One region of the Catenibacterium sp. CAG:290 genome, then DNA from elsewhere that is predicted to be linked to it. Evidence: predicted binding sites of a transcription regulator. Region 1 holds the regulator's gene; the other holds the start of a gene.

Evidence for each region. Region 1 encodes HrcA, which represses chaperone genes, less so after heat shock. Its sites were predicted from a motif close to TTTTAGCACTNNNNNNNNNNNAGTGCTAAAA; they were not measured.
Region 2: clpB (ATP-dependent chaperone ClpB) is a predicted target of HrcA. The motif match lies at 14,586-14,616, and genes of this name have one in related genera.

What each region holds. Positions count from the first base shown of each region.
Region 1 is NZ_FR898862.1:254-10,744, forward strand. It holds gene dnaJ (molecular chaperone DnaJ) at 1-939, opposite strand, end outside; gene dnaK (molecular chaperone DnaK) at 991-2,805, opposite strand; gene grpE (nucleotide exchange factor GrpE) at 2,823-3,395, opposite strand; gene hrcA (heat-inducible transcriptional repressor HrcA) at 3,409-4,431, opposite strand; gene hemW (radical SAM family heme chaperone HemW) at 4,557-5,648, opposite strand; gene holA (DNA polymerase III subunit delta) at 5,650-6,609, opposite strand; gene QVO42_RS09050 (ComEC/Rec2 family competence protein) at 6,648-7,553, opposite strand; gene QVO42_RS09055 (ComEC/Rec2 family competence protein) at 7,663-8,631, opposite strand; gene QVO42_RS09060 (ComEA family DNA-binding protein) at 8,622-9,092, opposite strand; gene ruvB (Holliday junction branch migration DNA helicase RuvB) at 9,110-10,102, opposite strand; gene ruvA (Holliday junction branch migration protein RuvA) at 10,118-10,491, opposite strand, start outside.
Region 2 is NZ_FR898783.1:29,380-52,953, reverse strand. It holds gene ppdK (pyruvate, phosphate dikinase) at 1-1,948, opposite strand, end outside; gene QVO42_RS02985 (DEAD/DEAH box helicase) at 2,104-3,201, opposite strand; gene QVO42_RS02980 (glutamate ligase domain-containing protein) at 3,201-4,796, opposite strand; gene QVO42_RS02975 (cyclic-di-AMP receptor) at 4,861-5,187, opposite strand; gene QVO42_RS02970 (A/G-specific adenine glycosylase) at 5,286-6,290, shown strand; gene QVO42_RS02965 (PhoH family protein) at 6,307-7,248, opposite strand; gene rpsU (30S ribosomal protein S21) at 7,306-7,491, opposite strand; gene QVO42_RS02955 (UDP-N-acetylmuramoyl-L-alanyl-D-glutamate--2,6-diaminopimelate ligase) at 7,584-9,062, opposite strand; gene mtaB (tRNA (N(6)-L-threonylcarbamoyladenosine(37)-C(2))-methylthiotransferase MtaB) at 9,049-10,356, opposite strand; gene QVO42_RS02945 (hypothetical protein) at 10,361-11,134, opposite strand; gene QVO42_RS02940 (RsmE family RNA methyltransferase) at 11,136-11,870, opposite strand; gene clpB (ATP-dependent chaperone ClpB) at 11,961-14,528, opposite strand; gene QVO42_RS02930 (hypothetical protein) at 14,666-14,812, opposite strand; gene QVO42_RS02925 (transglutaminase-like domain-containing protein) at 15,162-16,544, opposite strand; gene QVO42_RS02920 (GTP pyrophosphokinase) at 17,182-17,910, opposite strand; gene QVO42_RS02915 (MATE family efflux transporter) at 17,977-19,332, opposite strand; gene QVO42_RS02910 (thiamine diphosphokinase) at 19,322-19,933, opposite strand; gene rpe (ribulose-phosphate 3-epimerase) at 19,930-20,574, opposite strand; gene rsgA (ribosome small subunit-dependent GTPase A) at 20,567-21,433, opposite strand; gene pknB (Stk1 family PASTA domain-containing Ser/Thr kinase) at 21,448-23,253, opposite strand; gene QVO42_RS02890 (Stp1/IreP family PP2C-type Ser/Thr phosphatase) at 23,255-23,574, opposite strand, start outside.

The DNA.
Region 1 (10,491 bases):
GACTGTACCAGTCTGTGTTCCTGCTGGAATCTTCATAGTGACATCACCATAAACAGTAGGTACTTCAACTTCACAGCCAAGAGTTGCATCTACTGCAGAAACTGGAACTGATATAGAAATATCATTACCGTTTCTCACAAAGTATTTATGTGGGCGAACATAGATTTCTACATATAAGTCACCATTAGGTCCACCATTGACACCACGCTGTCCTTTACCAGCGACACGTAACTGCTGATGAGAATTAATACCAGCTGGGATAGTTAATTCTACAGTGACATTCTTATTAATATATCCTGAACCATGACAACGTGGACACTTATCCTTGACTACCTTACCTGTACCATGACAGTCTGGACAGACTGATTCATTAATGATGGTACCAAATGGTGAACGCTGCTGTACTCTAATACGTCCTGTCCCACCACATCTAGAACATGTATGCACATCATTAGGATTCTTAGCACCTGTACCATGACAATGAGAACACTGTTCATCATAGTTGATCTTAAGTTCAGTCTTTTTACCCTTGATAGCATCCATGAAATCAATTTCTATCTGAACATAACGGTCTTCACCTTTTTGTGGTCCTGTAGGTCTTCTAGAACGTGACTGTCCCCCGCCAAAGAATGAACCGAAGATATCACCAAAGTCCATATCTTCAAATCCGCCAAATCCCTGGCCACCAAATCCTCCAGCACCTGCACCACCCTGTTCAAATGCTGCATGTCCATAACGGTCATAAGCAGCCTTTTTATTCTCATCAGAAAGAACTTCATAGGCTTCATTAACTTCCTTGAACTTATCTGCTGCATCTGGCGCTTTATTCACATCAGGGTGATATTTCTTTGCCATCTTACGATAGGCACGTTTTATTTCATCTTTTGAAGCATCCCTAGATACACCAAGGACTTCATAGTAATCTCTCTTATCTGCCATAAATTACACCTCATTTAATATAAGCCAAGGGGATTGCCCTTGGCTTTCTTGTTAGTTCTTTTCAGTAAAGTCTGCATCAACGAAATCATCGTTATTGTTGTTAGATGAAGTGTCTGCACCTGCTGTGTTACCAGCATTCTGCTGCTGATACTGAGCAGCAGCCATCTGCTGAGCAATCTGTTCAAGTTCGCTCATCTTAGATTCAAGAGTAGCCATATCATTATTGTCTAATGCAGTCTTAAGTTCATCTCTTAAAGCTGTAGCCTGGTTCTTCTGATCTTCTGGAAGGTTAGCACCCTGTTCAGCTAAAGCCTTATCAATCTGGTTGATCATAGCTTCTGCTTTGTTCTTAGTTTCGATGTCTTTACGTTTCTTTTCATCGTCAGCCTTGTTGCTTTCAGCTTCCTTAACCATTCTATCAATTTCTTCTTCACTTAAACCTGTAGAGTTCTGAATAGTGATAGACTGTTCTTTATTTGTCTTCATATCTTTTGCTTTAACGTTTACGATACCGTTAACGTCGATATCAAATGATACTTCAATCTGAGGAATGCCTCTTGGAGCTGGTTCAATACCATCAAGTTTGAATAAGCCTAGCTGCTTATTATCTTTAGCCATTGCACGTTCACCCTGTAATACATTGATATCTACAGCTGGCTGGTTATCAGCAGCAGTTGAGAAAATCTGTGATTTAGTAGTTGGGATAGTTGTGTTACGTGGGATTAATACTGTCATAACACCACCCATTGTTTCGATACCAAGTGATAATGGTGTAACATCAAGTAATACGACATCCTTAACATCACCAGTGATAACACCACCCTGGATTGCAGCACCCATAGATACTACTTCATCAGGGTTAACTGACTTGTTAGGTTCTTTTCCTAATAATCTCTTAACTGATTCCTGTACTGCAATAATACGAGTAGAACCACCAACTAATAAGATCTGATCGATTTCAGATGCAGATACTTTCGCATCAGTTAATGCCTGTCTTACTGGAACTTCTGTTTTAGCAACTAAATCAGCTGTTAATTCATCAAATTTAGCTCTTGTAAGAGTCATATCTAAATGAAGTGGTCCATTAGCACCAGCAGTGATATATGGTAATGAGATCTGAGTCTGCATCATACCAGATAGGTCTTTCTTAGCTTTTTCTGCAGCATCTTTAACTCTCTGCATAGCCATCTTATCAGCACTTAAATCAACACCGTTTTCTTTCTTGAATTCAGAAACCATGTAGTCCATAACTTTCTTATCGAAGTCATCACCACCTAAGCGGTTGTTACCTGCAGTAGCTAATACATCAAATGTACCATCATATAAGTCAAGGATAGAAACATCGAATGTTCCTCCACCTAAGTCATATACTAATACTTTCTGTTCCTGTTCAGTTTTATCTACACCGTAAGCAAGTGCAGCAGCTGTAGGTTCGTTGATAATACGTTCAACATCAAGACCTGCAATCTTACCAGCATCCTTAGTAGCCTGACGCTGAGCATCATTGAAGTAAGCTGGAACTGTGATAACAGCCTTAGTTACTTTTTCACCCAAATAACTTTCAGCAGTAGCCTTTAAGTTCTGAAGAATCATTGCTGAAATTTCTTCTGGTGTATAATCACGACCATTTACATGTTCTTTATAGTTTGTACCCATATGTCTCTTGATTGATGCTACAGTATCAGGATTTGTAACAGCCTGACGCTTTGCAGCTTCACCAACGATGATTTCACCGTTCTTGAATGCAACAACTGATGGAGTTGTTCTCATTCCTTCTGGATTTGCAATAACTTTTGCTTCACCATTTTCCATAACACTGACACATGAATTTGTTGTACCTAAATCAATACCAATAATTTTACTCATAATAAGTTCTCCTCCTATTAATCCTTATTCACTTTCACTAAAGTTGCTCTAATTACTCTATCTTTTAACATATAACCTTTTTGTAATTCTTCAGTCACAATATTTGGACCAAAGTCAGGATTATCATCCTGCATAACTGCCTGGTGCATATTTGGATCAAATTCCTTACCCTGCGCTTCAATCACAGTTACACCATTCTTGCCTAAAATATTCATTAACTGGTTCAAAATCATCTTGTTACCCTTAAGAATATTCTTACCTTCTTCGCTTTCAGGTTCAACAGTTAATGATCTTTCATAGTTATCAATAACTGGTAATAACTCTTCAATAAAAGACTGCATTGCATACTTTAACTGATTCGCATGTTCATTTTTAAGTCTTTTCTTTAAGTTTTCCATATCAGCGAATACTTTATAATAATCTGTCTTCCACTTGTTGATTTGAGATTCTAAATCCTTAATCTTTTCATCTTTAGGATCTACTGTTTCTTCAGCTGTTTCTTCAGTTGTCTCTTCTTTTACTTCTTCAGCTTCTTCCTTAGTAGTTTCTTCAACAGTTTCTTCTGTTTCTTTCTTCATTTCTTCTGCCATGGTCTCACCTCTTCTACTCATCATTTTCCTTGATGATTCTTTCTATATTTTCAGTAATATATTCTACAAGCGATACAACTTTCTTGTAAGGCATACGTGTTGGACCGATTACAGAAATCGTTCCTTTACTAGCTCCTCCTGTATCAAAAGAAGATGAAATAACTGATACATCATCAAGTCCAGATACATTTGAATCATCACCAATTAATACCTTGATACCATCATCATCAGTTGGTGCTAAGAAATTCCAGTTTGATGAATTTTCAAATGCACTCACTAATTTTCTTAACTTGTTGACATCATTGTATTCTGGTTGATACAACAAATGATCTTTACCAGAGAAATATACATTGTTTCTTGCAAACTTCATAAATGCTTCTAAGAAAGCATTAAACAAGATTTCATGTTCCTTGATTCTCGTATTGAGGATTGGCTTGACATCGTTTTCTAATCTATCTGCCACCTGATTGATTGGTGTTCCAACTAATGTGTCATTCATTACCGCCACACAAGATTGTAAATCATCCAAACTCAATGTCTCAGATAAAGTGAAAACTCGATTTTCTACATGTCCCTTATCCGTTACAATAATCGCAGTGACATTACGCGTCCCAATTGGAACAAGTGTAATGTTCTGCAGACATTCATAACTTGAATTAGGTCCTAGAGCAACCGCCGTCAGATCAGTCAACTGGCTTAACATTTCACAGCTTTCTTTAATCAAACTATTCAATGATTGATGTGTATCACTAAAGATCGTTGCAACCTGATTCTTTACCTGTTCGTCGACATTTGGCTGAAGCAAAGTATTTACATAATAGTAATATCCCTTCTTGGAAGGAACACGACCAGAAGATGTATGTGTCTTCACTAGAAAGCCAAGTTCTTCAAGCTTGCTCATTTCATTTCGAATAGTGGCGCTTGAATATGGTAATTCATATTTTGTCATTAGAAGCTTAGATCCAACAGGTTCTGCTGTTTCAATAAACTCTTCGACAATATATTTAAATATAAGCATTTGTCTTGCCGAAAGCATTCCCAAGCACCTCCTTAGCACTCTTTTTCCTCTTGTGCTAGATTCATTATACCTTCTTTTTTAGCAGTGTCAAGACTTTAGTGCTAGTTTATATCAAAAAGGGTTTCTCTTATTTGAGAAACCACTTATTCTGGTAAGAAATCTAGAAGAATGGAATTAAGAAGATCGAGTGTATCATTTGTTTTCAAATGATTGTTTTCAATAATCAACGAATGATTACCTAGGTTCTTAGTAAGAGCTTCTTTATAGACATCTTCTACAGAACAATGATATCTTCTTTTAAATTCATCAAGGTCTAATCCTTCTTTTAGACGTAAAGACATCATAAGATGATTAAACATTGTATCTTCAATTGTTTCTTTTTCTATATATATTGTATTCTTCCCCTTCAAGTAATCAGTAAGACTACGCGAGTGAGAAATAAGTTCATCATCTATTTTACCTGTCGCACCAATGCCCACACCATAATAATTATCATAATGCCAATAAACTTTATTATGTTCTGATTCATGATTTCCTAACGCAAAGTTAGAGACTTCATAGCGATGAAAACCAGCATGAGAAAGTGTCTCTACAATATAATCACTCCACTTTCCTTCTGTCTCTTCATCAAGAGGTTCATAGTTATCATAAAGTCTTGTATGTTCCTCCAATATAAGTGAATAATAAGATAAATGATTAATAGGAAGTGATAAGGCAGTCTTTAAATCTTCTTGGACATCTTCTAATGTCTGATTAGGAAGTCCATACATAAGATCAATAGAGATATGCTTAAAGCCTATAGAGCATGCATTTCTTATTACTTCTTTCGCAATATCAGAAGTATGATAACGTTCAATCCTTTTTAATAAATCATTATTAAATGTCTGTACACCAACGCTTATTCGATTCACACCATGAGTATGCATACATTCTAGTTTATCAAGCGTTGCTGATTCAGGATTGACTTCTATTGTATATTCGAGAGTATCATCCCCTACAAAAGGATCAACCATACTTAATAATGCATCTAATTGATTTAAAGAAAGAGCACTTGGTGTTCCTCCTCCTATATAAATAGTTCTCATTATATGATGAGGAAGTGCATCAAGTTCTTCCTTTAATCGTTCTAGATATTTTAAGACAAACTCTTCAAGATAATAGACCTTTGCGAAATCGCAATAAGAACAGATATGATCACAAAAAGGAATATGAATATAAAGTGCTTTTGTTTCCATATTATATCCTCATCAAGAAAAGTTCTAGTCCTCTAAATTTATCTACTGTACCTGTCTTGATTGCATAATCTAGTTCTGATAAGGCATAGAGTTTTTCCATCAGTTCAGTGATATCAAAATGTGCTGCATTTTTACGAATTGGATAGATAGCACGAGGATTAAGACCTAATGCTGAAGCAATATCATTATCACGATATCCCTTTTTACTCATAATAGAAACCTGATAGAGATTACGTAATGCATTCGCAATTAAACCAATGAGTTCTAAAGGATCATGTTTCTTAGAGATTAAGTCTTGATAAACACGCATTGTATTTCTTAAATCATGAGCTAATAATGCATTGGTTAACTTAAAGACATCCTCTTCAACGCGTGGTGGAACCAATCTTTCAACATCTTCTTTCTTTATACTATGTGTATAGAGACATAATTTTTCTACCTGATTAGAAATAGTGAGAAGATCATTTCCACAGCGGTCTAGTAATAAAGCAAGAGCATTGTCTTCAATAGAGGCATTTCTATGAACAATGGCTTCTCTAGTAGCCTTATAAAGCTGATTGAAGGTTAATTTCTCTATTTCATACCATTTCGCGTTTTTACGTAATGATTTAACTACTTTTTTTCTTTCATCAAAGTTACGCTGATCATGATATATTACAAATAATGTTGTTGGATTATCATGTTCAATATAATCTAAAAATAACTTGATATCTTCATCTGTAACTAGCTTCTTTTTAGGCTTCTCTTTTGTGAGAAAGATTGGATTCTTTAATACAACCATCTTATATTCTGTTAAGAAAGGTTGTGTTAAAGCATCTTCAATAATGTCCTTCATTGGTGTTTCACCTGCATGATAGACCATATAGTTCATATCATCACTTGTACATTGATATTTCTTTTTTAAGTCTCCTAATCTTTGTGCAAGTAACAGTTTTTCTTCTCCATATAATACAATATTCATAATTCTCCATCCTTTTGTCCTATTCTACCATAAATTTATTAATAGCGGTAAATAAGATGTTCTCCTAAATAAGTGATAATAGAAAAGCTGCCATCAAGATCTGTACGCAGTATTTTAATCTTTCTTTCTTCTAATCGTTTAATGACAATATGAGCTGGATGCCCATAGAGATTATGTTCTCCTACACCAATCATTGCAATACGAGGATGAACCATTTGAAAGAATGTTACAGAAGAAGAATAACCACTGCCATGATGTGCAACCTTTAAGACATCCACATCTATTTTCCCATATTTCTTATAGAGGTCTTCTTCTACATTACTTGGGATATCGCCTGTAAATAAATAATTATAGCCTCCTGTTGTGACTAACATCACTAATGAGTTTTCATTAGTAGAAGGATAGATAACATCACTTTTGAGCATCTTGATTGTAATGAGTTTATTCTTCTCTTCTTTTTGATAGGTATCAACAACACGCTTGACTTTATATTTCTTCTTTAATGAATCTAATGCACCATAGTGATCATAATCATGATGAGAGATATAAACTCTATCAATACACGGAACACCTTGAGATTTAAGAAATGGAATCACATTATGTGAGGCTATGTCATATTCCCTATTACCACCTGTATCAATCAAATAATTTCCTTGATTAAAAGGCAGACGAATGAGTGAACAATCTCCCTGTCCTACATCAATAGTAGAGACCTGCGTGTAAGGTTTATAGATACTATATATATGGAAGCTGATTAGTAGTGCGCACAACAATGACATAGAAAATTGAATACTCTTTTTTTCTTCTAATAATAAGAAGATATTAAACAAGATAATGTAATAAAGAATAATAAATGAGAGTGTTGGTTTTTGAAAGATGATTTCTGCATTGAATGAAGTAATAAAGGTAAGAATCATCTGCTGGTAGCCAATCATCATCTTCATAATGAGATCTATTGGAAAAATAAGAGAGAGAAGTGTCACAACATAGAAACAGGATATAAAAGGAGAAAGAAGAACTGTTAAGAAATAAGAAAAGATATTAATCGAGAAATTAAGTGAGAGGACAATAGGAATACCACCTAAATAAATAAATAAGGAAAGAGCGATATGGGAAATGTTTGGTCATAATGACAAGAAAATAAATAAAATATGAAAAGACAAAAGAAATACTAAAGATGATATAAGGATTCTTGATAACATTAACTAAAACAAGAAATGATAAAACATCTAGCTGATTGAACTTCTCCTTCACAAGATCATAAATTACTAACATATAAAAAGCACGATAAAGAGATATATTATAAGGTATAGAAAAAACATAAAAGGCTATAAGTACTTTAATGATGATATCTGCAATATCATCACGTATAAATGATTTAATAAGACTGAGACATTTATAGAGTAAATGAATATGCATTCCTGAAAGAGCAAACATATGTACGAGAGAAAGACTTGTGAGGAATGAATAGTCTTCTTTAATAGCTTCATCCTTAATGCCTAAGATAAATAGCTTCTGATAGCTTTTAATAGATTTTGAGGAAGAAAACTGTTTTTCTAGCAATTGATAAAAGGAGGGATGAGATGAGACAGAAGTAATATGGGTGATTTTAGCCTTTGCGACGATGTTGTTAGCTTTGAATGAATGATATTCATCATAACCTATAGGATCTTTACGATGATTGATTTCTAGAAAGTTCAATTTAACGAGTACTTCATCATTATATTGAAACTTATGATCTGTATAAGCTTTAATCTTCCCATAATCTGTATTTAAAATAACATAATTATCTCTTATATCTTTCACTTTTCCAGAAACAATAGAAGGCACTTCCGGTGAAGTCACTGGTCTTAATATAATAGGTAATAAAAAAAGAAGAAATAACATCTTTCTTCCAAATCGTTTTACTAGATAAATTAAATAAGCTAATAGAAATATATAAAATAAAGGATGAACAAGATAAGCAACAGATAGTAATAAGACAAATACTGCATAATATACTAAATGATATCTTAAAGGCATAAGTAATCACGGTAGATGAGATATTTCTTCTCACCGATTCCTTGTATATTCATAATGTCTTCTATTGTATAAAAGGGCTGTGTATGCCTATAGTCTATAAACTTCTGTGCTGTTTTCTCTCCTACTCCTTTTAATGTCATAAAGTCTTCTATTGTTCCTTTATTGAGTGAAATCATATTTGCTCTTTTTTCTGGTAAGTAAAGACGCATTTCTGCCTGGATACTTCTATTCATATTCAAAGAATCCATACAGGCATTTTCTTTAACTCCAACTTCCTTAACTAAATCACTCATTGTCATCCCTTCTTTTATAGGGACTTCTCCTGTCTTGTTAAATGCACCTTCTAATGTAATATAGACTTCTGATTTCTGCGTTGAGCTGACCTTCTCAGGCTTTTGATAACCATATATAAATGAGGCAATACTTAGAAGAATCAGCCCTATAATCTTAATTTGACGCATAAAAAAAGAGAATTAAATTAATTCTCTCTTGTAATATGAAAATGCCTATAAGCAAGATCTGTCGCAATTCTGCCTCTTGAAGTACGTTTGATCAAGCCTTTTTGTAGTAAGTAAGGTTCATAAACATCTTCTAATGTCATTCTTTCCTCACCAATGCTTGCAGCAAGTGCTTCTAATCCTACAGGGCCACCTTGGAAACGATTGATGATACCTAGTAAGTATTTATGATCGACATCATCTAGTCCTAGATTATCTACTTTTAAACGGTCCAATGCCTGCATTGTACGGTCTTTAGTAATGATTTCATCACCATAGAACTGCGCAAAGTCTCTGACACGTCTAAAGAGTCTATTTGCAATACGTGGTGTTCCTCTTGAACGTCTTGCAAGTTCCATCTTGGCTTCTTCTTCCATTGTCATACCATAGACTTTACTTGTACGAGAAATAATATCTCGGAGTTCTTCATCCTTATAATAATCAAGTTTAGCCACAATACCAAAACGATCACGCAATGGGGCAGAGATATCTCCTGCACGTGTAGTCGCTCCTACTAATGTGAAAGGGGGTAAATCAATACGTACAGAACGTGTTGTCGCATCTTTACCAATCATAACATCTACGCAGAAATCTTCCATTGCAGGATATAGTATTTCTTCTACAACTTTATTTAAACGATGAATTTCATCAATAAAGAGTACATCCCCCGGTTCAAGAGATGTAAGTAATGCAACAAGATCACCTGTTTTTTCAATAGAAGGTCCTGTTGTAATCTTGATATGCGTTCCCATTTCATTCGCAATAATCATTGACATTGTGGTTTTACCTAGTCCTGGAGGACCATAGAATAAAACATGATCAAGTGTTTCATCACGCATCTTTGCAGCACCTACAAAAACACGAAGGTTTTCTTTTAAATCATGCTGACCGACATATTCATCAAAAGAAGCCGGTCTTAAAGAACTTTCTTCATCTTCGATATGTTCATTTGTATCTAAAATATCACGATCCATAAGATTCTCCTTTCATTATTGTGTTAATAAAGCTAATGCACGTTTCACATAACCATTAGTGTCTAGATTTTCACTAGATAATACTTTCATTGTTTTTTCTACATCATTTTGTTTATAGCCTAATGCGATTAATACTTCAGTGGCTTCTTCATAATCTGGAGAACCAAGAGGCTTCATTGCACGTTTATCAAACTTACCATGCAAGTCAAGGATGATCTGCTGTGCAGCTTTAGGACCAATCCCAGGTATCTTCTTAAGATATGCTGTATTTTTACCTTCTATCGCATCAATAATCGCATCAATCTCACCTGTCGCAAGAATACCAATAGCTGTCTTACAGCCTATCCCTTTTACAAGAATAAGTTTCTGAAATAATTCTTTTTCTTCTT
Region 2 (23,574 bases), on a different contig from region 1:
TTAATGCTTCGAAAGTCATACCTAAGCTTTCAGCTAATGGTTTGATTTCTTCATCAGTATGAGGTAAGAATTCATGTAGAGGTGGATCTAAGAAACGGATATTAACACTATATCCATCCATAGCTTTGAATAATTCTTCAAAGTCTCCTCTCTGGTATGGAAGAATCTTTTCTAATGCTTCCTTACGAGTTTCTACATCTTCTGCAGTGATCATTCTTCTGAAGTTGAAAATTCTTTCTTCTTCGAAGAACATATGTTCAGTACGGCATAATCCGATACCTTCAGCACCAAATGTAGCAGCCTGTTTAGCATCTCTTGGAGTATCCGCATTAGTTCTTACTAATAATTTTCTTTCTTTATCAGCCCAAGCCATGAATGTTTCAAAATCACCACTAATTGCAGCAGGAACAGTCTTGATCTTCTGAGCAAATACTTCACCAGTAGAACCATTTAATGATACATAATCACCTTCAGTTAATACTGTACCATCTGGTAATGTTAAAGTCTTCTTATCTTCAGAAACTCTTAATACTCCACAACCAGCAACACAGCAAGTACCCATACCACGAGCAACTACTGCAGCATGAGATGTCATACCACCACGTACAGTTAAGATACCTTTAGCTAAATTCATACCTTCGATATCTTCTGGAGAAGTTTCATTACGTACAAGGATCATATCCTGCACACCATTTGCATGTGCTTCCTGAACATCTTCAGCTGTGAAGTAGATATGTCCAGTAGCAGCACCTGGAGAAGCAGCTAAACCTGTAGCAACAGCCTTTGCAGCCTTGTAGTCTTCTTTATCGAAGTTTGGATGTAATAACTGGTCTAACTGTTTTGGTTCAACTTTTAATAATGCTTCTTGTTCATTAATCATGCCTTCATCAACCATGTCAACAGCAATCTTTAAAGCAGCCTGAGCTGTTCTCTTACCGTTACGAGTCTGTAACATGAATAATTTACCATCTTCAATTGTGAATTCCATATCCTGCATATCTTTATAATGGTCTTCAAGAATATGACAGATTTTCTGGAACTGTTCATAACATTCTGGCATAACTTCATTTAATGTAGCAATTGGCTGAGGTGTTCTGATACCAGCAACAACGTCTTCACCCTGAGCGTTCATTAAATATTCACCGAATAATTTATTTTCACCAGTTGCTGGGTTACGAGTGAAGGCAACACCAGTACCTGACTTATCACTTCTGTTACCATAAACCATCTGCTGAACGTTTACAGCTGTACCCCAAGAACCTGGGATATCATTTAAACGACGATAAGTGATGGCACGGTCATTATTCCAAGAACCAAATACTGCTTCAACTGCAGCTAATAACTGTTCAAGTGGTTCCTGAGGGAAATCAACACCTGCATGTGCTTTATAAGCTTCTTTATAAACTGCAACAACTTCTTTTAAGTCTTCGGCAGTAAGTTCAGTATCGAATTCAACACCTTTTTCTTCTTTAATTGCATCAAATTTATGTTCGAAGTCTGATTTAGGGAATCCTTTTACAACGTCAGCAAACATCTGGATGAAACGACGATATGAATCATATACGAAACGTTCATTTCCAGTTGTTGCAGCAAATTCCTTAGCTACTTCATCATTTAAACCTAAGTTTAATACTGTATCCATCATACCTGGCATAGAGATTCTTGCACCAGAACGTACAGATACTAATAATGGGTTCTTTGGATCACCTAAAGTTCTTCCAGTGATTTCTTCAAGCTTTTTAACGTGTTCAACGATCTGTCCTTTAATATCATCTGAGATCATTTTTCCGTCTTCATAATATTGTGTACAAGCTTCTGTAGTCACTGTAAATCCCTGAGGTACAGGTAAACCGATACCTGTCATTTCAGCAAGGTTAGCACCTTTACCACCAAGGAGATTACGCATATCCTTGTTACCTTCGCTAAATAAGTAAACATATTTTTTCATAACTACTAAATCCTCCTTATGTCTTTTCACTTATTTCATTATACACTTGTAAGGGCTTACTTGCAAACGCTTTCTTTTCTGTAATTGATTACACATTTAAAAAAAGCCCTATATAAGGGAATTATTATTGTTAAAAAAATAACAACATTTTTCTCCTATAGGGCTAAATGATGGATAATCGTAATTAATTGATCAGTTTGTAATGTTTGAAGCATGTCTGGATTTTTAATTATTGTTTCATAAAGAAGATGATGTTTTGTATCATAATCCTCTTTTGAAATAGTAATAACGACTCCTTCAAGCTGTTTCTTAGTGATATGAGTATCATAGATATAGGAATGCTTCACACCTAAAACATGGGATAAATGAGACATATATTGGTTAATATGAGTAGTTCCTAGATGAATCACTGTGTCACAATGCAAAGATAAATAGCGTGAAGCCATATCAGATACGATCAAAAGACCACCCTTTTTATTAAACTCATGCATGATGCGATACTGAGAAGCATGATTCATAAATTGATGAATCACAAAATTGACATTCAGTTTTTCAGCATAATAAAGAATATCTTCATAGCTTTCTACAAATATAACCTGTTTCTTTTCTGTATTGAAATATGGTTCTTTACATAAGAAATGTGTACATTCTACCTTAGAAGAATCAGCATGCAATGTAGTATGAATATTTTTCTTTAAGAAATCATGATGATGAAGTCCATAAAGAATACTTGAACAGTCTAAAGGAAGACGTTTCTTGATTTCCTTTATTTCTCTTATTTCTTCACTAGAAAAGCTATGAGAATCCTGATAAATGAGATATGAGACAAAGTTAGTATCTATCACCTGTCTTCTCATATATTCTAATAGTTTAGTAGGCGTAGTAAAGAGTATGTCAATACCCTTATAAATTGTCTGGCATTCTTCAAATGTATTGGTACCAGGATAAGATGTAATAAAACGATATTGTGTGTATTTATTATATTCTTTCATATCAAAAGAAGATGATAATAACTCTTCTTTATGCCCAAGCAAGATAATCTGTGTTTTCTCTTCATGAATCATAGATGCAAGTAAGGGTGGAATAATGGATAACAGACGATCTTTGGAAGAGTCAACATTTAAGATAAAAGATTGACTCTTTTCAATAAGTCTATACGATTTCTTCTGGATTATTCCAGGCGCAATCATTCCCATATCACCTAATGCATGAATAACCTCATCGGGCCATTTATATTTAATAAATTTCTTCATTATTTCGATAAGATATATTGTCTCACTTTAGAAATAAAATAGAGAGAACCTGTAATAAATACAACACCTTTATGACTATAAGCCTCATCTACTGCATGTTTCCAGTCTTCATCAATCTTCACTGGGAAGTCTTCTGCAAGAGCTTTGGCAGTTGCACGACGAGGATGATCAAACTGAGTAACAGTAATATCCTTTGATAAAGATAATAATGTTTCTAACATATGATGAGTATCCTTATCTCCTAGTGCGGAAAAGATGATTTTAATATCACTAAAATCACGGGCACTTTCAAAAAAGGCATCCATTCCTTCTCTATTATGTGCACCATCTAGGATAATTAAAGGATTTTGATGAATTGTTTCAAAACGTCCTTCCCATACTGCATCATGCATACCTTTTTCTAGATCTGCATCCTTAAATGGGAATTCTTTTCTAATATATTCTAATATATTAATCGCAAGTGCACTGTTAGTAACCTGATAATGTGCTGAAGTAGATAAAGATATATGATAACCATGATAATCATAAGAAATAGAAGCACCATAATAGACACGTTTAGGTTTTCTTATTTCTATAACATAAGAATGATGCTTATGAGCTTCTTCATAGAAGACTTCTAGACATTCCGGTCTTCTTTCAGCTGTCATATAAGGAATACCACGTTTAATGATTCCTGCTTTACTTCTTGCAATACTCGCATATGTATTTCCTAAGAAGTTTATATGATCTAAACCAATATTTGTATTGACTGTAAGTATTGGTGAAATGATATTAGTAGCATCTAGTGTCCCACCAAGCCCTACTTCAAATAAGGCAATATCTACACCCTGTTCAATAAAATACATGACTGCGATAAATACTTCTATTTCAAACTTAGAAAGCTCATAAGCCATCCAATCATCCATATAACGATTCGCATATCTTACAACAGTCGCTTCATCAATTGGTTCATCATTCACACGAATAATATCTAAACGATTTACTAAAGCAGGAGAAGTAAACGTACCTACCTTATAGCCTGCACATTTTAATACTTCTTTTGTATAGTTAGTTGTAGAACCCTTCCCGTTTGTACCACCAATATGAACACATGTTAATTTAGTTTGAGGATCATAGAAATCATACATAAAGTTCTTAAAGTTTGTGAGAGAATAAACTCGATCCTTTTGTGCTTCAATAAACGCTAAAACCTGATCATAATCAATAAAACGAGGTAGTACAGGAATTGTCTTCTTCAATAAATAACGACCATTAGATTCTACATCTACACTATAATCGTGCTGCTTAAAGAAAGATACATGTTCTTCATCTGTATAAGCAGTTAGTTCTTTTGTAACAAATCTTTCAGCAAGTTCAAGTAGTTCTTCTTGTACAAGAGTATCCTGATAATCTTCTGATACATAAACAAAAGATATATTAGAAAGATCTAAGAGTTCTAGTATGCCTACAATCACTTCTCCACTGTAGGCTAAAAAGATCATCTTGCAGGGATCTTTTAAAGTTCTTGATGTTTCATAATAATCTTTCGCAAGAAACTGGACAATTGCGTCTATATCTTCTTTTGTTGCAATCTTATATTCAAAATTTTCATTCATTTATATCACCTGTTGATATCTTAAAGTAAAAAGGATGGTTTGACCATCCTTTTTTTCTCAATTATTAGATTTTCTCAAAACGATCAACGTCAACTACAAATACTGTTGCCCCACCAACAAGTACATCTACCATGATTGGTGTAAAGAATTCACCCATTTCAGTAGGTGGTACTGTAGGTTCCTTTTCTACACGTTTCTTTGCATTGGCTTTAATGATTTCAATAGCGCTATCTACCTTATCATCATTTGTTCCTATAAAGAATGTTGTATTACCTTTCTTTAAGAAACCTCCTGAAGTAGCAAGCTTTGTAACAAAGAATCCACCTTCAGTTAAAGCGCTCTGGACAGTTGAACTGTCATCATTATTCACAATCGCAATTATCAGTTTCATACTATTGACCTCCTAATACGAATTAGTTTGTACATATATTCTAGCATATTCAAAGACAAAAATACACACATATTATATAATGGCTCATGGTGATTTATATGAGTATACAAGAAAAGTTAATAAAGTGGTATGAAGTCAATAAACGTGATCTTCCTTTTAGAGATATTAAAGACCCTTATAAAATCTGGGTAAGTGAAATTATGCTGCAACAGACGACTGTCACTGCAGTGATTCCCTATTATAAACGTTTTATTGAAAGATTTCCGGATATAGAAACACTTGCGAATGCAAAAATAGAAGAAGTCTATAAGTATTGGGAAGGGTTAGGGTATTATCGTCGTGCTTTGCATCTTCATAAGAGTGCTAATTTAATGAAAGATACATTCCCTAAGGAGTATAAAGACATTCTCGCGCTTATTGGTGTAGGCCCCTATACTGCAAGTGCTATTATGAGTTTTGCGTATCATAAGCCTTATATTGCGGTAGATGGGAATGCCTTAAGAGTATTGAGTAGATTATATGCGATAGAAGAGAATATTGCGTCAAATAAGACTGTAAAGACAATTACAGATATAGGTAATCAGCTAGTTATTGGTTATGATTCAGCAAAGATCAATCAAGGGATTATGGATTTTGCGAATGCGGTATGTTTACCTGTTCACCCTCATTGTAATGAATGTCCACTCAAAAAGGAATGCATTGCTTATTTGACAAATAAGCAGGACGTACTACCTATTAATATAAAAAAAGTAAATAAAAAAAGTTTATCTTATATTACAGGTATTGTAGTATATGATGATGATGAAGTGATGCTTATTAAAAATAAAAATGGACTGCTAGAAAATATGTATTTACTTCCTCAATATGAAGTAGAGAGTCCTTATTCCTTTATAGAAACGTTTAAAGAAGACTATGGGATCAACTTAGAGGTATTATCGCATTTAAAGGATTTTAAGCATGTATTTACTCATCGTACATGGTATATGCATGTATATGTATTTAAAGCTGATATTCGTTCTATTGACTTCTATACAAAAAATAAGCAGGAGGAATTAACTATTCCTACTGCTCATAAAAAGATATTGAAATATTATGAAGGCTGATTAGAAATAATCAGTCTTATTTGTTCATGTCATATTTTTCAATGATTCTAGCAACAACTGGATGACGTACTACATCAAGTGCTGTTAAGTAAACAAAGGAAATACCTTTGACACCATCTAAGATCTTCATAGCATGTTTGAGACCATTTGTTGTTTGTTTAGGTAAGTCAATCTGAGTAATATCCCCTGTAATACACATCTTAGAGTTAAAACCTAAACGTGTAAGGAACATCTTCATCTGATTGTCTGTTGTATTTTGTGCTTCATCTAAAATAACATAAGCATCTTCTAGTGTACGCCCACGCATATAAGCAAGTGGCGCTATTTCAATAATACCCTTTTCAATTAATTTCTCTGTATTTTCTGCACCTAACATATCATAAAGTGCATCATAAAGAGGTCTTAAGTAAGGGTCAATCTTTTCTTTAAGGTCTCCAGGAAGAAACCCTAGGTTTTCTCCTGCTTCTACAGCTGGTCTAGTGAGAATGATTTTTTGTACTTCATGATTCTTTAATGCCTGTACAGCAAACACTACAGATAAGTATGTTTTACCTGTACCCGCTGGACCAATCGCAAATACCACATCATGATCTTTTAAAGAATGATAGTATTCTAACTGTCCCATTGTCTTAGGATATATGATCTTGCCATGACTTGTACGGGCAATATGAATATCAAATAGAGAATCCATTTTATCAAGCTTACCATTACGTCCTAACTTGATTGCATACACCACATCTCTTTTAGAAATACGTACATCCTTTTTAGTAAGTTTAGCAAGTACCTGAATCACCTTTTCTAATACAGGATCACTATGATCTAAATAAATATCTGTACCACGGACATTGATTGCATTCTCAAATTCATCTTCCAATAAAGCGATATTTTCATCACTTGGGCCACACAACAATTGAATGGCATCTAAGCTATAATCACTTAACTGAATCACTTTTTCCATAAAATCATCCTTTCATTGAAAAAAAGAAGAGTCAGATGACTCTTCTAAAAATAAATCTTATCTACGACGTTTCTTCTGGTTCTTTCTAGCTGCTTCTGATTTCATTTTTCTCTTTAAACCAGGTTTAACATAGAATTCTCTTTTACGAGCTTCAGCAAGGGTTCCTGTTCTAGAAACTTGTCTCTTAAAACGACGTAAAGCATCATCTAAAGATTCATTTTCTCTTACTACTGTCTTTGCCATTGAACTTTCCCCCCTTTACCGCTAAATTCGAATATGATTATACACAATGATTTTTAATAATGCAAGACTTTTTTAACTTTTATTTTTAAGTTTTACATATCATCTTCTAATTGTTCATTATAGAGTTTTTTCGCATATTCCTGAGCGATGAATTTATCTCCAGGATAAGGTGTATTACCCACTAGTGATGTCATGAACTGTTCATGACCTTTTCCTAAAATCAAAATAACATCACCTGGACAAGCTGCATCTATTGCCTGCTGGATAGCATAACGACGATCAGTAATAATCACTGAAATAGGATCAACAATCTGTTCTTGAATCTGTGAACAGATGCCTTCGATATCATCATCTCTTTCATCCTGTTCTGTCAATATGACATAATCACAGTATTTGTTAGCTAAAGCACCGATCTTACTTCTTTTATGGATATCTTTACGTCCTGGTGCACCAAATACTGCAATTAAATGACCATTCCCTTTAACACTATGGACAAACTTGAATACTTCTTCAAAATTATGTGCATGCTGACAATAGTCAACAATAATATGGAACGGCTGTTTAACAGGGACTACTTCCATTCTACCTTCTACTGGCTGAATATATTTAATCGCATTCACAATTTCATCCGGTGTCATTTCTAAGGCATAAAGGGTTGTCAATATTGCAAGAGTGTTAGATATATTAAACGGTGCAATAATAGGAACTTCTACATGATAGTAATGATTTTTAATATAGATATTAAATGCTGAATGATCTATATAATATTCAATCTCACGGGCCATAATATCTGCTTTATGATGAATACCATAGGTTAATATTTTAGCATGATTCGCCATATCCTTATAGTTAGTCGTTAGATAATGATTAAAACGTACTTCATCTGCATTAAGAATGGCATAACCACCTTCTTTAAGCAATCTAAAGAGTTTAACATATGATGTCATCAGGTTATCTACAGTTCCATGGAAGTCCATATGTTCTTCATAAGCATTTGTAAATACCGCAATACTGAAATTAACTGAATCAACACGCTTTAAAGCTAAGCCATGAGAAGAGACTTCTAGAGTAAAGCCCTTCACATTCTCTTTGACCATGTTATAGAAGTTACGATGTAAACAGATAGGATCTGGTGTCGTACCAGTCATCTGCATCATTGTAGGTCCATATTCTATTCCGTTGTTACCTACATAGCCCATCTTTAAATAACGTCCTAGTAATCTTGCGACGACACGGGCTACGACTGTTTTACCACTTGTTCCTGTAACACCTATTCCTGTCATCTTATAGGAAGGATGATCATAGAAGAGATCTGCCACACGATTAAGTTCATCTAAGACATCTGATACCTGAATATAAACAATGCCCTGATAATAACGACGTAACGGCTTAGAATGAACAATACATTTAGCACCTTGGAAGATAGCATCATCGACATATTTATGTCCATCTGTCACAAGACCTTCAATACAGAAGAAGATAGAATCCTTTCTTACATAACGGGAATCGCTATGAATAGATTCAATCTTTATATCACTTTCAACTTTAAAAAGCTCATTAAGCTTCTTCACTAGAAACCACCCCGATTAAATCATAACCTCGATGATCTGTTACCTTTACTTTATAAATATGTCCTTCTTTTAAAGAATGATCTGCAACAAAAACCTTTAAGTAATTAGAGGCATGTCCTACCATGTAGCCATCCTTTTCTTCTTCAATAAGCACTTCTAGTTCCTTATTCATTTCAGATAATGCGAATTCAGTTTTTAATTCATCAGAAAGCTGCAATAGTCTTCTCACACGGTCTTTCTTGACATCTCCTGGTATCTGATTTGGCATTCTATCTGCTGGTGTTCCCTTTCTTCTTGAATAAGGGAAAACATGCAATTGATTGAAATGAAGTTTTTTAATCCAGTTATATGTATCAACGAAGTCTTCTTCTGTTTCTCCAGGGAATCCTACAATGACATCTGTAGTAATAGAGATACCTGGTAACGCTTCTTTAAGTTCAAAATATTTCTTTTCAAATTCAGCTGTATTATAATGTCTTGCCATTCTTCTTAGAATAGAATCTGTACCAGACTGAATAGGAATATGTAAATGATCTACGATAATAGGACTTCTTCCAATAAGTTCAATAATTTCATCACTCACCTGACTCATTTCAATAGAAGAAATACGTAATCTCTTTAATCCCTTGATTTTAGTTGTTAAGTCTACTAATAGATCATAGAAAGAATAATTGTCTAAATCCACACCATAACCTGCTGTATGAATACCAGTTAAGACGATTTCTACAAATCCTCTATCTACAAGTTCCTGAGCCTGTCTTAAAACATCTTCTTTAGGACGAGAACGAACGCCACCACGTGCATAAGGGATAATACAATATGTACAGAAGTTATTACATCCATCCTGAATTTTTAGGAAGGCTCTTGTTTTATTTTCAAATGCATGAATACTTAAGTCTTCAAAACGAGAGACCTTCATAACATTTTCTATTTTCACAATCTGTTTATGTGTCATCTTATATTCTTCTACAAAGTCTACAATAGAAGCACGATGTTGTGTTCCAAGTACTATAGAAACACCTTCTATTTCAGTGATTTCTTCACTTGCCACCTGTGAATAGCATCCCACTACACAGATGACTGCATCAGGATTAGTACGATGTGCCTTACGGATCATCTGTCTTGATTTAGAGTCCCCTGTATTTGTGACAGTACATGTATTAATAACATATACATCTGCAGGAGATTCAAAGTCGATATTGTCATACCCTCTTTTCTTGAATATTTCTAACATCGCTTCTGATTCGTAGCTGTTTACTTTACAGCCTAATGTATGAAAAGCAACTGTTGCCATTGTCTCACTTCACTTTCTTTATTAATTTCTTGTATGTACGATCACTAATTAATTGATGATCATACATGTATTGTATGAACTGTGTATATTCACCATGTTCATAATAAACCACTAATTCTTTTGCATCTTCAATAGATGCCCTGTTAGAATGACGATTATCATCACCAATCACAATACGACAAATCAGTGAATAGTCTTCTTTCACAAATAGATAGATAGCGCCTAATTCTTCATAATAATAGGCAATATGGGATTCGTTTTCATATACTTTTTCTAAGCTGGAAAAAGGTGTATCAAATACAACTGGTCCATAATATCTAAAAGCAGTATCTAGTGTAATTGGCTGATTCTTCACATATTCTGCATGCTGCTTTAATAAGAGAATCTGATAATCATTGATATACCAATTATTGATATCAGGAGAATAGATAGGAATATAAATATCTCGTGAACTTTCTTCATCATAAAAATGAGGGAGTGTTTCTAATACATTCTTTAAATCATTATTAAACATTTTTCTTTTTTCTTCATAGGTAATATATTCAAACATATCATAATGACCTGACGCAAAAAGATTATAGGAACCTTCAATTGCATCTTTTACATCTAGTGCATGCAAAAGGATTTCCATATTGAATAATTCAATTTCTGATTTAACCTTAAAACGAATATTCAAGTCTTCTAATTCTTTTTTATGTTCTTCACAATAATGATATAAGTTTGTTTTATTGTATTTTATATCCCTGCTGTATTTATTAATGACTGCAATAAAGTTCATATTAATCCCCCAATTCTCTTCTATACCCTATAACACTAAGCATATATAAAGGTGCTGTCTCACTTCTTAAAATACGATTACCAATAGAGCATGGCACAACACCCATTGACTGCATCTTTTCTACTTCCTGATGATCAAAACCACCCTCTGGTCCTACTATAATAGTAATAGATGTATGAAGATCATTGAGTGCTTTTGTGAAAGCATGATGTTCCCCATTCTTACTTTCTTCCTCATATGCCACAACATTCACTTCAGATAAATAATCCTTTAATTGTGATAATTGAATAGGAGGTGTAATCTCAGGAACAATCTGTCTATGACATTGTTCACTTGCTTCCTGGGCGATGCGAACAAAACGTTCCTTCTTCTTGTTAAAACGTCCTTCATCCATTTTCACTATACTTCTAGAAGCACGCAAAGGAACTATACGTGTAACACCTAGTTCTGTTGCTTTTTGAATCACAAATTCAAACTTATCACTCTTTGGTAAACCATAAACAAGTGTTACTTCAACATCTAATTCATTATCTTCCTGAAGTTCTTCTTTAATTTGTAGTAAACCCTGCTTTGTATCGATGATTTCACATAAGTAAACATGTTTGTCTTCATCAATACAAATGACATGTTCACCCTTTTCCATACGCATTACTTTAGTAATATGCTTATACATAGAATCATCAGTGATAATGATGTCATTTTGTCTATAATTATTTTTAATAAAATATCTCTGCATAATCATCTCTCTCCTCTAGCATTCTACCATTTTTATGAAACAATGAAAAGAAAAAGAAGATAGAGGGGGTTCTATCTTCTTTCAAACAACTTATGCTTCTCTAGCTATAAATCCATTATCATAGTCAATGACTACATGACTGTTAGCATGGATTGTACCTTTGATTATTTCTCTTGCAAGCATTGTTTCAATATGTGACTGAATATAACGCTTGATTGGACGTGCACCAAATGTGGCATCAAATGCATCTTGTGCAATTCTGTTTTCAGCTGCATCAGTGACTTCTAGAGTAATCTTCTTTTCTTCGAGACGACCTTCAAGTTCATGAATAAACTTATCAATAATCTTATAAACAACACTTGAGTCAAGTGAGTTGAACATAACGATTTCATCAATACGGTTTAAGAATTCAGGTTTGAAGTGCATCTTTAATTCATTATCTACTTCTTTACGTGTTTCTTCATTGTTACCCTGTAACAAGTACTGAGAACCAATATTAGAAGTCATAATGATAATTGTATTCTTGAAGCTGACTACATTACCCTTAGAATCTGTTAAACGACCATCATCTAGAATCTGTAATAAGATATTGAAGACATCTGGATGGGCTTTTTCAATTTCATCTAATAAGACAATACTATATGGAGCACGTCTGACAGCTTCAGTTAACTGTCCACCTTCTTCATAACCTACATATCCTGGAGGAGCACCTAATAAACGAGAGACACTATATTTCTCCATATATTCACTCATATCAATACGTACGATATTCTTTTCACTATCAAAAAGCTGTTCAGCAAGTGTCTTAGCCACTTCTGTCTTACCTACACCAGTAGGACCTAGGAACAAGAATGAACCAATAGGTCTATTCTCATCATTGATACCAGCACGACTTCTAAGTATTGCATCAGTGACTTTAGTAATAGCTTCATCCTGGCCAATAACTCTTTTCTTCATAATATCTTCAAGATGTAATAATTTTTCTTTTTCTGATTCCATTAGCTTAGAAACTGGAATATTAGTCCATCTAGAGATGACTTCAGAAATAGTATCTACAGTGACCTTTTCCTGTAATAAAGCATCATCATTTTCTTTAGCCTGATATTCTTCTATCTCTTTATTAATAGCTGGAATAGTCTGGTATTTAATTTTAGAGGCTTCTTCTAGGTTACCCTGAGATTCAAACTGTGCCATCTGTGTTTCTAAACGCACTTTTTGGTTCTTTAAATCCTTGATATGATCCACCTGAGACTTTTCTGATTTCCATTGTTCAGTTAATCCAGCAATCTTTTCATTTAAAGAAGCAATTTTTTCTTTGATTTCTTCTAGTCTCTTTTCGTTATCTTCAGTTGAATCTTCTTTTTCAATAGAGATTCTTTCCATTTCTAGACGATTCTTATCACGAGTAATTGTATCTAGTTCTTCAGGCATAGAGTCAATTTCCATACGTACTGAAGCACATGCTTCATCAATAAGGTCAATGGCCTTATCCGGTAAGAAACGATCTGTAATATAACGATCACTCATATGAGCTGCTGCGATAATTGCACTATCTTGGATCTGAACACCATGATGAGATTCAAATGGTTCCTTTAAACCTCTTAGAATTGCAATTGTATCATCAATATCAGGTTCTTGTACCAATACCTTCTGGAAACGTCTTTCTAAGGCTGCATCCTTTTCAATATACTGACGATATTCATCCAATGTTGTTGCACCAATACAATGTAATTCACCACGTGCTAACATTGGTTTTAATAAGTTAGCGGCATCCATAGCACCATCTGTCTTACCTGCACCTACTAACTGATGGATTTCATCAATAAACATAATGATTTGTCCTTCAGACTTCTTAATTTCATTTAAGACAGCTTTTAATCTTTCTTCAAATTCACCACGATATTTAGCACCTGCCACAAGTGAACCTAAATCAAGTTCAAATAAAGTTTTATCTTTTAATGTTTCAGGTACATCGTTCTTAACTATACGCCAAGCAAGTCCTTCTACAATCGCAGTTTTACCTACACCTGGTTCACCAATCAAAATTGGGTTATTCTTTGTTTTACGTGATAAAATCTGAATAACACGTCTAATTTCTTCATCACGACCAATAACTGGATCAATCTTGCCATCTTTTACATCTTTAACAAGATCACGTCCATATTTTTCTAGTACTTCATAATTATTTTCTGGGTTTGGAGTATCCACTTTATGTCCTCCTCTCATTTCCTTAATTACTTTTTCAACTTCTTTTTTATTTAAATTATAACGAGATACAAAGTTTTTAATAAAAGTGCTTTGCGTATTAAATAATGCAAGAATAAGATGTTCTACACTCATATAGTCATCTTTATATTCTGTCTTAATTCTTTCAGCATTCGCAATCCAGCTATTGAGATCATAGCTTAAACGAAGCTGATCCTGTGTCACCTGCCCAACGCTAGGCTTCTTATTGATCTCCGCATTTAATAGATCCTGTACTTCTGGGATAGAGATATTAAGTTTTGTCAGTACTCTATAGAAAATACCAGAACTATCTTCTAATAATGCATACATGAGATGTTCAACATCAACAATCTGTTGATTAAGAGCTAACGCATTCTGAGCTGCACGTCCAAATGCTTCCTGCATTGCTTCTGTCCATTTTTCACCATTCATCGCAATCACTCCTTTAGCACTCTTCTTCCTCTTGTGCTAATGCTAGTATATCACTTTTTTTAGCACTGTCAATAGGTGTGTGCTAATTATTTTGTTTTCTTGATTTGATCACATTTTTTACGATAGCGACCTATGTTTTATACTGCAGCAGGCACGGTTTCTTGCAAGTTCATTTTAGACATTTCATTCTCCACATGAGACTTTTCTGCAATATGATTGTAGACAATCATTGTGATCTGAGCATCTGAATGACACATGACATGCTGTATAACTTCGGGATTCACTGTTTTTTTCCTCTTTCGCAAAAGAAAAAGTTTTTGGATTGTAATCCCAAAACTTTTGATTATTTAGCATTTATGGGAATAAAAATTAACTTGCTAGCTGTTCCTGCGTAAATCAACATATTTTTACTTTATTATTCTCCTCAAAATGGACAAGATATTGTTTTATTTACTACTAAAAGACACATAATTAATCAAAAGAAAAAGGCATTACAGGCAAAATATGATCTGTTTCTATTCATATTATTTGTAACGCCTTTTTGTATTATTATGTGTAAAAAAGAAAAGGGAAGGAAACATCCAACACCACTCTTCAAACATTTCTGTTTCTAACAATGAGACTTATGATAATTTATTTTTCAATATCTTCCATAGAAATCAGTTCCTGTGATACACCTACCTGAGAAAAGCGAAGACCATGGTCCTCGTACTCAAATTCTCCTCTCTGATTATCAATCGGATCAATGCGAAGCCATTTTTTCTCCGGCATGAATTCTTTTTGAATTTCAGAGTTAGCTGGCATACGGAAAATGTCGAGATTACCAAAGTAATAGTTCCAACGCTCTTTGTCTCCTTCACGCCATGCACTTCCACCAAAGGAAGGGTCTGCAAATACCCATCCATACGGTGCTATATAGAATTGTGCCCAATCATGGCATCCTGTATAATACTTCGTCACATATAGACCTGACTGCCAGCGTGCTGGAATTCCAGACATGCGGCAAAGTGTGATAAATAGCAGTGCTTGTACACCACAATCACCTTTCAGATTAATTGCACAGTATTCTGGAATACACTCAATTGTAAAATATTCTCTCATGAAAGAATACATCACTTTTGTTGTCACAAAATCATAGAATCGACGCGCCAAAATAATTGGATTTGTCTCATCTCCTGCAAGTTCATCTCTTAGCTCTTTTAAGTAAGGAGTGAATAAGATATGTGGTGCCTGCTCTTCCAGACAGAAATCTGGCTGTTCTTCAGATACCTTGGCAGGATCTAACTCTACATAATTTACATGATAATCAAATGAATAATCTACCATAAACTCCTGATTCTCTTTCAGTTCAGTTTCAAAATATACTGTTCTCTGTGGTGCATCAGCAGGTGCTATGTATGTGATTTCTGGATTAGATGCATGAATCTCTACATTAGAAACCTGCTCATATACCTTAGGAATTGGAAGATGTACGCGAACCTTGCGTCCTACCTCTTCGAATTCTTTCTTAGCTTTTATTGTTGAACGTATACGAGTGTGTACAGTTCTTCCTCCATGTTCTTTCATGTAATGTATATTGTCATTAAGTAGATTCTGATTTAGATTATTTTGCTTTTCATCCTCTGGATTTTCTGCAATGACACGCTTTGCGTAATCTGGACGAGTCTTAATGAGATTTTCATAGAATCGACGCTGAAAATGTACCTCGCCATCAATATAAATCCAATCTGCTGCACTGATTTCTTTTATATGATCTAACTCTTCTTTTTTGAAATCACGTAGATGAATCATCATAATCTCCAATGCTTCATCATAAGTAAAAGGATACTCATTACCACCCATAACGCCAATGACTTCCTGTTCGATTTCTAGACGTTTTCTAAGAGCCTGTGGAATATCCTTCTCTTCTAGAAAATAACGAATCATTTTCTGGGCTCCAGCATAATCACCATAAATTTTTAATTTCAAAACGTCCTCTGGAAGCGGAACATTCATAAAAGATAAATCCTGATACATGAGTTATACCTCCAATTTATATTACCGTTCGTTTTCAAAACCAATGAACTAAGCTGACTTGAATAGCATATCTGTCAATGTAAAGACTGCCATTTACATGAGTGATGTTATTAGCTGCTACAGTAAGGCTGGCTGTTAAGTAATCCCCAGATCACTTTCAATCCATAATTTATTCCTGAAGTCACTAAAATCAATATCATGCACAAAGCAGAATAATCCTATTCCTCACCTACCGACAATTGAGTATGATACACATAATGCTTTCGCAAATTCCGTCTGACTCATAAGCTTTGTTTTCGAACTTCTTTTATATATTTCAAAAAACTCATCTGCAATCTTTTTTCAAAATATAGTAAAATTATAGCATGTATGCAAATAACTTGCTGTATTTTATAATACATTTTCTCGTTCTCCAATGATATCCTGTAGAAACATCATCTATCGCCTTGTTACGATGTTGAGTGCACATGATGGGCTGATAATTCAACAAGACCACTGAATGATTATTATCATATAATTGCGTAGTATCTATTACCTTATTTTTAATTATATATAATACTGTTTGACAATAAAGGCAAAATAAAATGCCGTGTTTACCACATATTAAAGTTTCATTTCCTTCAACAAAAAAAAGAATCTATTTAGATTCTCCTTTATTCATCATTGAACGTATCTTCTGCATACGTTCATCTAATTTAGCACTTTCTACTGAACAGTCATAAAGTTCCTGAGCAATAAGCTTTGCTTCGTCTTCAGGAATATTCTTCTTATAGCGTAATTTATGTTCCAAACTTGCCCAGAAATCCATCGCAATAGTACGAAGCTGTACTTCTACATAAACATACTTCTTTGTCTTCTGCAAGAAGATTGGTACCTGCACAATTAAGTGTAAACTACGATAACCACTAGGTTTAGGATTTTTAATATAATCCTTCATCTCAATCAAAGTAATATCATCCTGTCTTAAGAAGCTATCTGCAAGTTCATAAATATCTTCAGGAAATGAACAAACAACTCTGACTCCTGCAATATCTCTTATATTTTCTTCTAATGATTCCATAGTCATTGGAATATTCTTGCGTCTTACTTTTCTCGCAATACTATCATATGATTTAATACGTGACTTAATGCTTTCAATAGGATTACCATCATATTCTAAAGAATATTCCTGATCTAATACTCTGAATTTTGTTTCTATCTCCATTACCGCGCAGCGATAATAGGACATTAAAAGATCAAATGGCTTCTTATTCTTATCTAATAAATCTAAGAACTCATCAGAAAGAATACTCTGTTTCATAAATTCTTCTCTTTTTTGTTCAATGATTTTAAATCCACTTCTTTTTATATCTTCTAGATTTCTCATATATTCATCCTTCTTTCAATCTATTTCATTATAATCTATTTCTATGAAAAAAAGAACTGAGAAACCTCAGTTCATTTGTTCAAGTGCTTTATTAAATTGTTTTCTAAACAATAATACTGTAAATGTGATTGCAAGAATATCTGCTACCGGTTCAGCCAAATAAACAGCTGTTGTCTTATCTACAAGTAATGCTGGCATAATATAAATAAGTGGGATTAAAAGAATGAATTTTCTAGTAACTGCCACAATAACTGATGCTTTCGCATTACCTAAAGCCACAAATGTCATCTGACAGGCAATCTGTATTCCAAAGAGTCCAACGACTGCCATATAGATTCTAAGTGCTTTAGTGGTAAAGAGTGAGAGTTCTTGTGCATTTGTAAAGAGACCTACAAACATCTGCGGGAAGATCTGAATCAAAAGCCAGATACATATTGAGAATACTAGACTGACTTTTAGTAATAATTTAAATGTCTTTCGAACACGTTCTTTATTCTTAGCCCCATAGTTGTAGCTGATAATAGGCTGTGCCCCCTGTCCTAATCCCTGTAAAGGAAGCATCGCAAACTGCATAACACTAGTCAATATAGTCATTGCCCCTACTGCTATATCTCCCCCATATTTTAATAAAGAAGAATTGAAGCAGACCTGGATGACACTCTCACTTGATTGCATCACAAAAGTAGAAAGACCTAAAGCGAGACAAGGTAAGATGACTGAGTGATTTAAAGATAAGTTTTTCTTTTTTATTTTAAGTTTTGTCTTTTTGCCAAATAAGAAGCGAAGAACATAGAGACATGAGCATCCTTGAGAAATAATCGTCGCAAAGGCTGCTCCCTTAACACCTAAGTGAAATCCAAAAATAAGAATAGGATCTAGGATGACATTGCATAATGCGCCAATGACAACTGAAATCATTCCGTTTTTCGCAAATCCCTGGGCTGTAATAAACATATTCATTCCCAATGTTAATTGTACAAATAGTGTTCCCATTGCATAGATATTCATATAGTCTATGGCATAGGTAATTGTATTACTGCTTGCACCAAAAGCAAGTAGGAAGGTACGATTTCCAAAAAATAGAATAAGTGTAAGTACGATAGAAACGATAATCTGCGTAATAAAACAATTACCTAATATCTTTTCAGCATAATCATTATTACCCTGACCCATATAAATAGACGCACGTGGTGCACCACCATTACCAACCAATGAGGCAAAGGCTGTCACAATCATAATTAACGGCATACAGACACCAACACCTGTTAAGGCAAGAGCACCTGTTTGAGGAATATGACCTATAAACATACGGTCTACAATGTTGTAAAGCATGTTGATTAATTGCGCAATGACTGTTGGTAAGGCAAGTTGTCTGAGTAATTTACCTACTGGTTCAGTCGCAAGAAAATCCTTATTCTCCATATGTACCTCCTATTCTTTGTGATTCAATGAATATTAAATCTTCACTATTTTCAATTGTTAGAATACCATGACATTGATTAGAAATACATAGTGGATCATGAGGTTCTAATATATAACCATCAAGGGGATAATCACAATTCTTTAATGTAAGAGTACAAGTCTTTTCAGTAAAGCATGAGAAGTACTTATAATCAGTACAGTCTATTTGATGCTTACCTTTAGGCAAGAGGTATATTCTGTTTATATCATCATATAAAGTGATTTTAATATCAGGATGCTGTCTAAGATAGATAAGTACACCTAAAAAATGATCAATACGACCACCAATAACACCATAAAGATCTATTTCATCATAACCTCTATTGAGTGCTTCACTAATAGCAAGTTCTGTATCTGTTTCATCCTTATGAGTAGGAAAAGTAAGTACTTCTAATCCTTCTAAGTATTCTTTATGTTCTAGAGAATCAAAGTCTCCAATAGCACATAATGGTTTAATTGATTGACGGTGTAGATGTTCTAAACCACCATCAACTGCAATATAAGGGATGTCTTTATTAAAGACATCCCCATTATTCATGCTTGCATATAAGCCTATTTTCATTTGAGTGAGTCAATAGCTTCCTGTCTGTTTTCTGCTTTGAAGACATAGCTTCCAGCCACTAGAACATCTACCCCTGCCCCACGGCATAGGTTGGCTGTATTCGCATTGATACCACCATCTACTTCAATGAGATAACGTCTGCCATTTCTGATTTCTTTGAGTTCAGTGATCTTATCTAAGGCTGCAGGATTGAATGACTGGCCACCAAATCCTGGTTCAACACTCATGACAAGAACCATATCTAAATCATCTAAGAATGGTTTGATTGCTTCCACATCAGTACCTGGTTTAATAGAGATTGATGCAAGACATCCTGCATCATGAATACGTTGAATAAGTACACGTGCTTCCTGCATGCTTGATACAGCTTCAATATGGAATGTAATGAGGTCTGCACCTGCATTGATGAATTCATCTAAGTACTGACCTGGATCAGTGATCATTAAATGTACATCAATAAATAAATCAGTCACAGCACGTAAATTACTAAGAATGCTGTAACCAAATGAAATATTAGGGACAAAGTGTCCATCCATAACATCATAATGAATCCATGATTTTCCTCCATCATAGATTGTATCAATATCTTCTTTAAGATGCGCAAAATCTGCGGATAATACTGAAGGTGCAATTTTAACCATATCGTTTATCTTTCCTTTCTTTAACCTGCTTTAATAACTGCAGGTAATCAACATATCTTGTTTCATCAATTTCTCCTGCTTCTACTGCTTCTTTAACAGCACAATGTGGTTCACTATCATGAAGACATCCTCTAAATTTACAATGATGTGACAGTTCTCTAAAATCATGATAAGTGACTGCAAGTTCTACAGGATCCATTTTAAGTTCTAATGATGAAAAACCTGGAGTATCTGCAATATAGCCACCATACATAGGAATAAGTTCAACATGCCTTGTAGTATGTTTCCCTCTTCCTAATGCTTGAGAAATTTCATTTGTTTCAATATTAAGTTCAATGTTTAAGGCATTGAGAAGACTTGATTTACCTACCCCACTCTGCCCTGTAACGACTGTTACACGGTTTTTAAGGATTGGTTTAATCTCTTCGATGCCTTCATTTTCTTTACTTGATACAAAGTAAAGATCATAGGCATTGTACTTCTTTTGTATTACAGGAATAAGTTCTCTATTAAGATCTATCTTTGTGATAATGATGATTGGTTTGATCTTCTCATATTCAACCATTGCGAGAAATTGATCTAGAAGCATCTGATCAAAATCTGGCTGGGCAATAGAGAATACAAGAAGTGCCTGATCTACATTACAGATAGGAGGTCTTTCCAATTGGTTATGTCTTTTTTCTAGTGTAAGAATATAACCAGAACCATCTTTTTCTTCCTGGAAGCTACAGAAGTCTCCTACGAGAGGCTTCTGACCTCTGTTTCTAAATTTACCACGTGCCCTGCAGCTAACAACCTTCTTACCTGTATCGACATAGTAGAATCCTGCAAGGACTTTTATAATCTGACCTTTAGGCATATAATCTCCTATTCTTATTCAGTTGTAGTTGTATCGTCATCATCATTTTCTGGTAAGTCAGGTTGTGTTGGTGTTGTAGGGGTTGTAGGGGTTGCAGGGGTTGGTTTCTTATCATAATAATATAAGATGATCTCAGTCCCTTTACTATTTACCTGAGTATATGGTGCAACTGACTGTTTTACAACTGTATTAATAGACATTGAGTTAATTGTTGCAGTATCAGTAGGTGATGGTAATACAGATAGTTTCACATTAGTAAAGCCCTGACTTTCTAATGTAGATTTCGCCGCATTGATATTCTGACCATATAATGATGGTACAGTAATGCTGACACCTTTAGATACTGTCAAAGTAATGATTTTGCCTTTTTCATTAGGATCCTGTTTTTCACCTTCAGAAATAGACTGTCCAATAACGACACCTTCTTTATAATCATCATCAGACTTTTCATACTTTCTAACCTTATAGCCAAGCTTTGTTAATTCATTATAAGCTGAATTGTAAGAGATACCTGTATAGTCCTTCATGACAATATATTTACCCTTAGAGATAGTAAATGTTACTGTATCACCTTCATTGATAGTATGTCCTGCTTCAGGATCTGTCGCAATAACAAGTCCTTTTTCATACTTATCACTGAGTTCATAATCAACATCATCAGATACCTTATAGCCTTTATCAATTAATAAAGCTTTAGCTTCTTTTTCAGTCTTACCAACTAGATCCATCATTGTACCATCTTGGTTACCACCAAATAAGAAGAATCCTGCTACAATCGCAAGACATACAATAACTGCCCCAATGGCCACACCTATCGCAATTCTTTTTTTCTTATCCATTGGTTCTTTTATCTTTTCTTCTTCTGGTTCAATTTCTTCTATTTCTGTTTTTGTTTCTTCAGGATCTAAAGATGCTGTTTTAGTAAAGAACTGAGAATCAGTCGCAATGATTGTTGGATCATTATTCACTTGATCAAAACTTAATTTAGGTTCATCTAAACGTTCTAAGCAAGTTTCTAAATCATCTAACATATCATCAGCACACTGATAACGATTGTTTGTATTTTTTGCAGTTGCTTTAATAATAATATTTTCTACTGACTGAGGAATCGCTGGATTATATTCACGTACTGATGGTATTTCATCACGCATATGTTTCAAAGCGATATTCACTGGAGATTCTCCATTAAAAGGAACATCCCCTCTTAATAATTCATAAAATACAACACCTAAAGCATAAATATCACTTTGTGGTGTCGCCTTTTCACCTCTTGCGATTTCTGGTGCAAGATAGTGAAGTGAACCCATGATTGTATCTGTCTGAGTCACCTGTGATAAAGACTGAATAGAGGCAATCCCAAAATCCGCAATTTTCACAATTCCAGAATCAGTGACAAGAATATTCTGAGGCTTTAAGTCACGATGAACAATACCCATAGAATGGGCCAGTGCAGTGGCTGATACAACCTGCTTCATAATGTCTACTGCTTCTACATAATGAAGTGCACCACGCTTATTAATTAATTCTTTTAAAGTCTGACCACGTACATATTCCATGACAATATAGTAAAGATCATCTTCTTCACCTACATCATAGATTTCTACAATATTACGATGACATAATGCAGCTGCTGCACGTGCTTCACGATGGAAACGCGTAATATAAATAGGATCTCCTGTCAAAGAAGAACGTAGTATTTTTACAGCCACTTCTCTTTTTAATATATCATCATATGCAAGATAGACATCTGCCATACCGCCTTGGCCAATTAATTCTTTTAATTCATAACGGTCAGCAAGAATACGTCCTTTTTCACTCATCTTATGATTCTCCCTTCTCAATTAATAAAACACCAATATTATCTAATCCACCAAATTCATTGGCTGATTGAATGAGTCTTTCCGTTTTATGATTGACTGATTCATCTTCTTTTAAGATATCTTCAATCTGTTGAGATGAGAGTGAATTATATAATCCATCTGAACAGAGCAATATTGCACGATAATCTTCTTCAATCTTATAAAAAGAAATACGTAAAGCTTCTTTAATACCAATCGCCTGCACTAATACATTTCTTTTAGGATGATGAGAAGCTTCTTCTTGATTAATTATACCTCTTTTAAGTAATTCATTCACAAAAG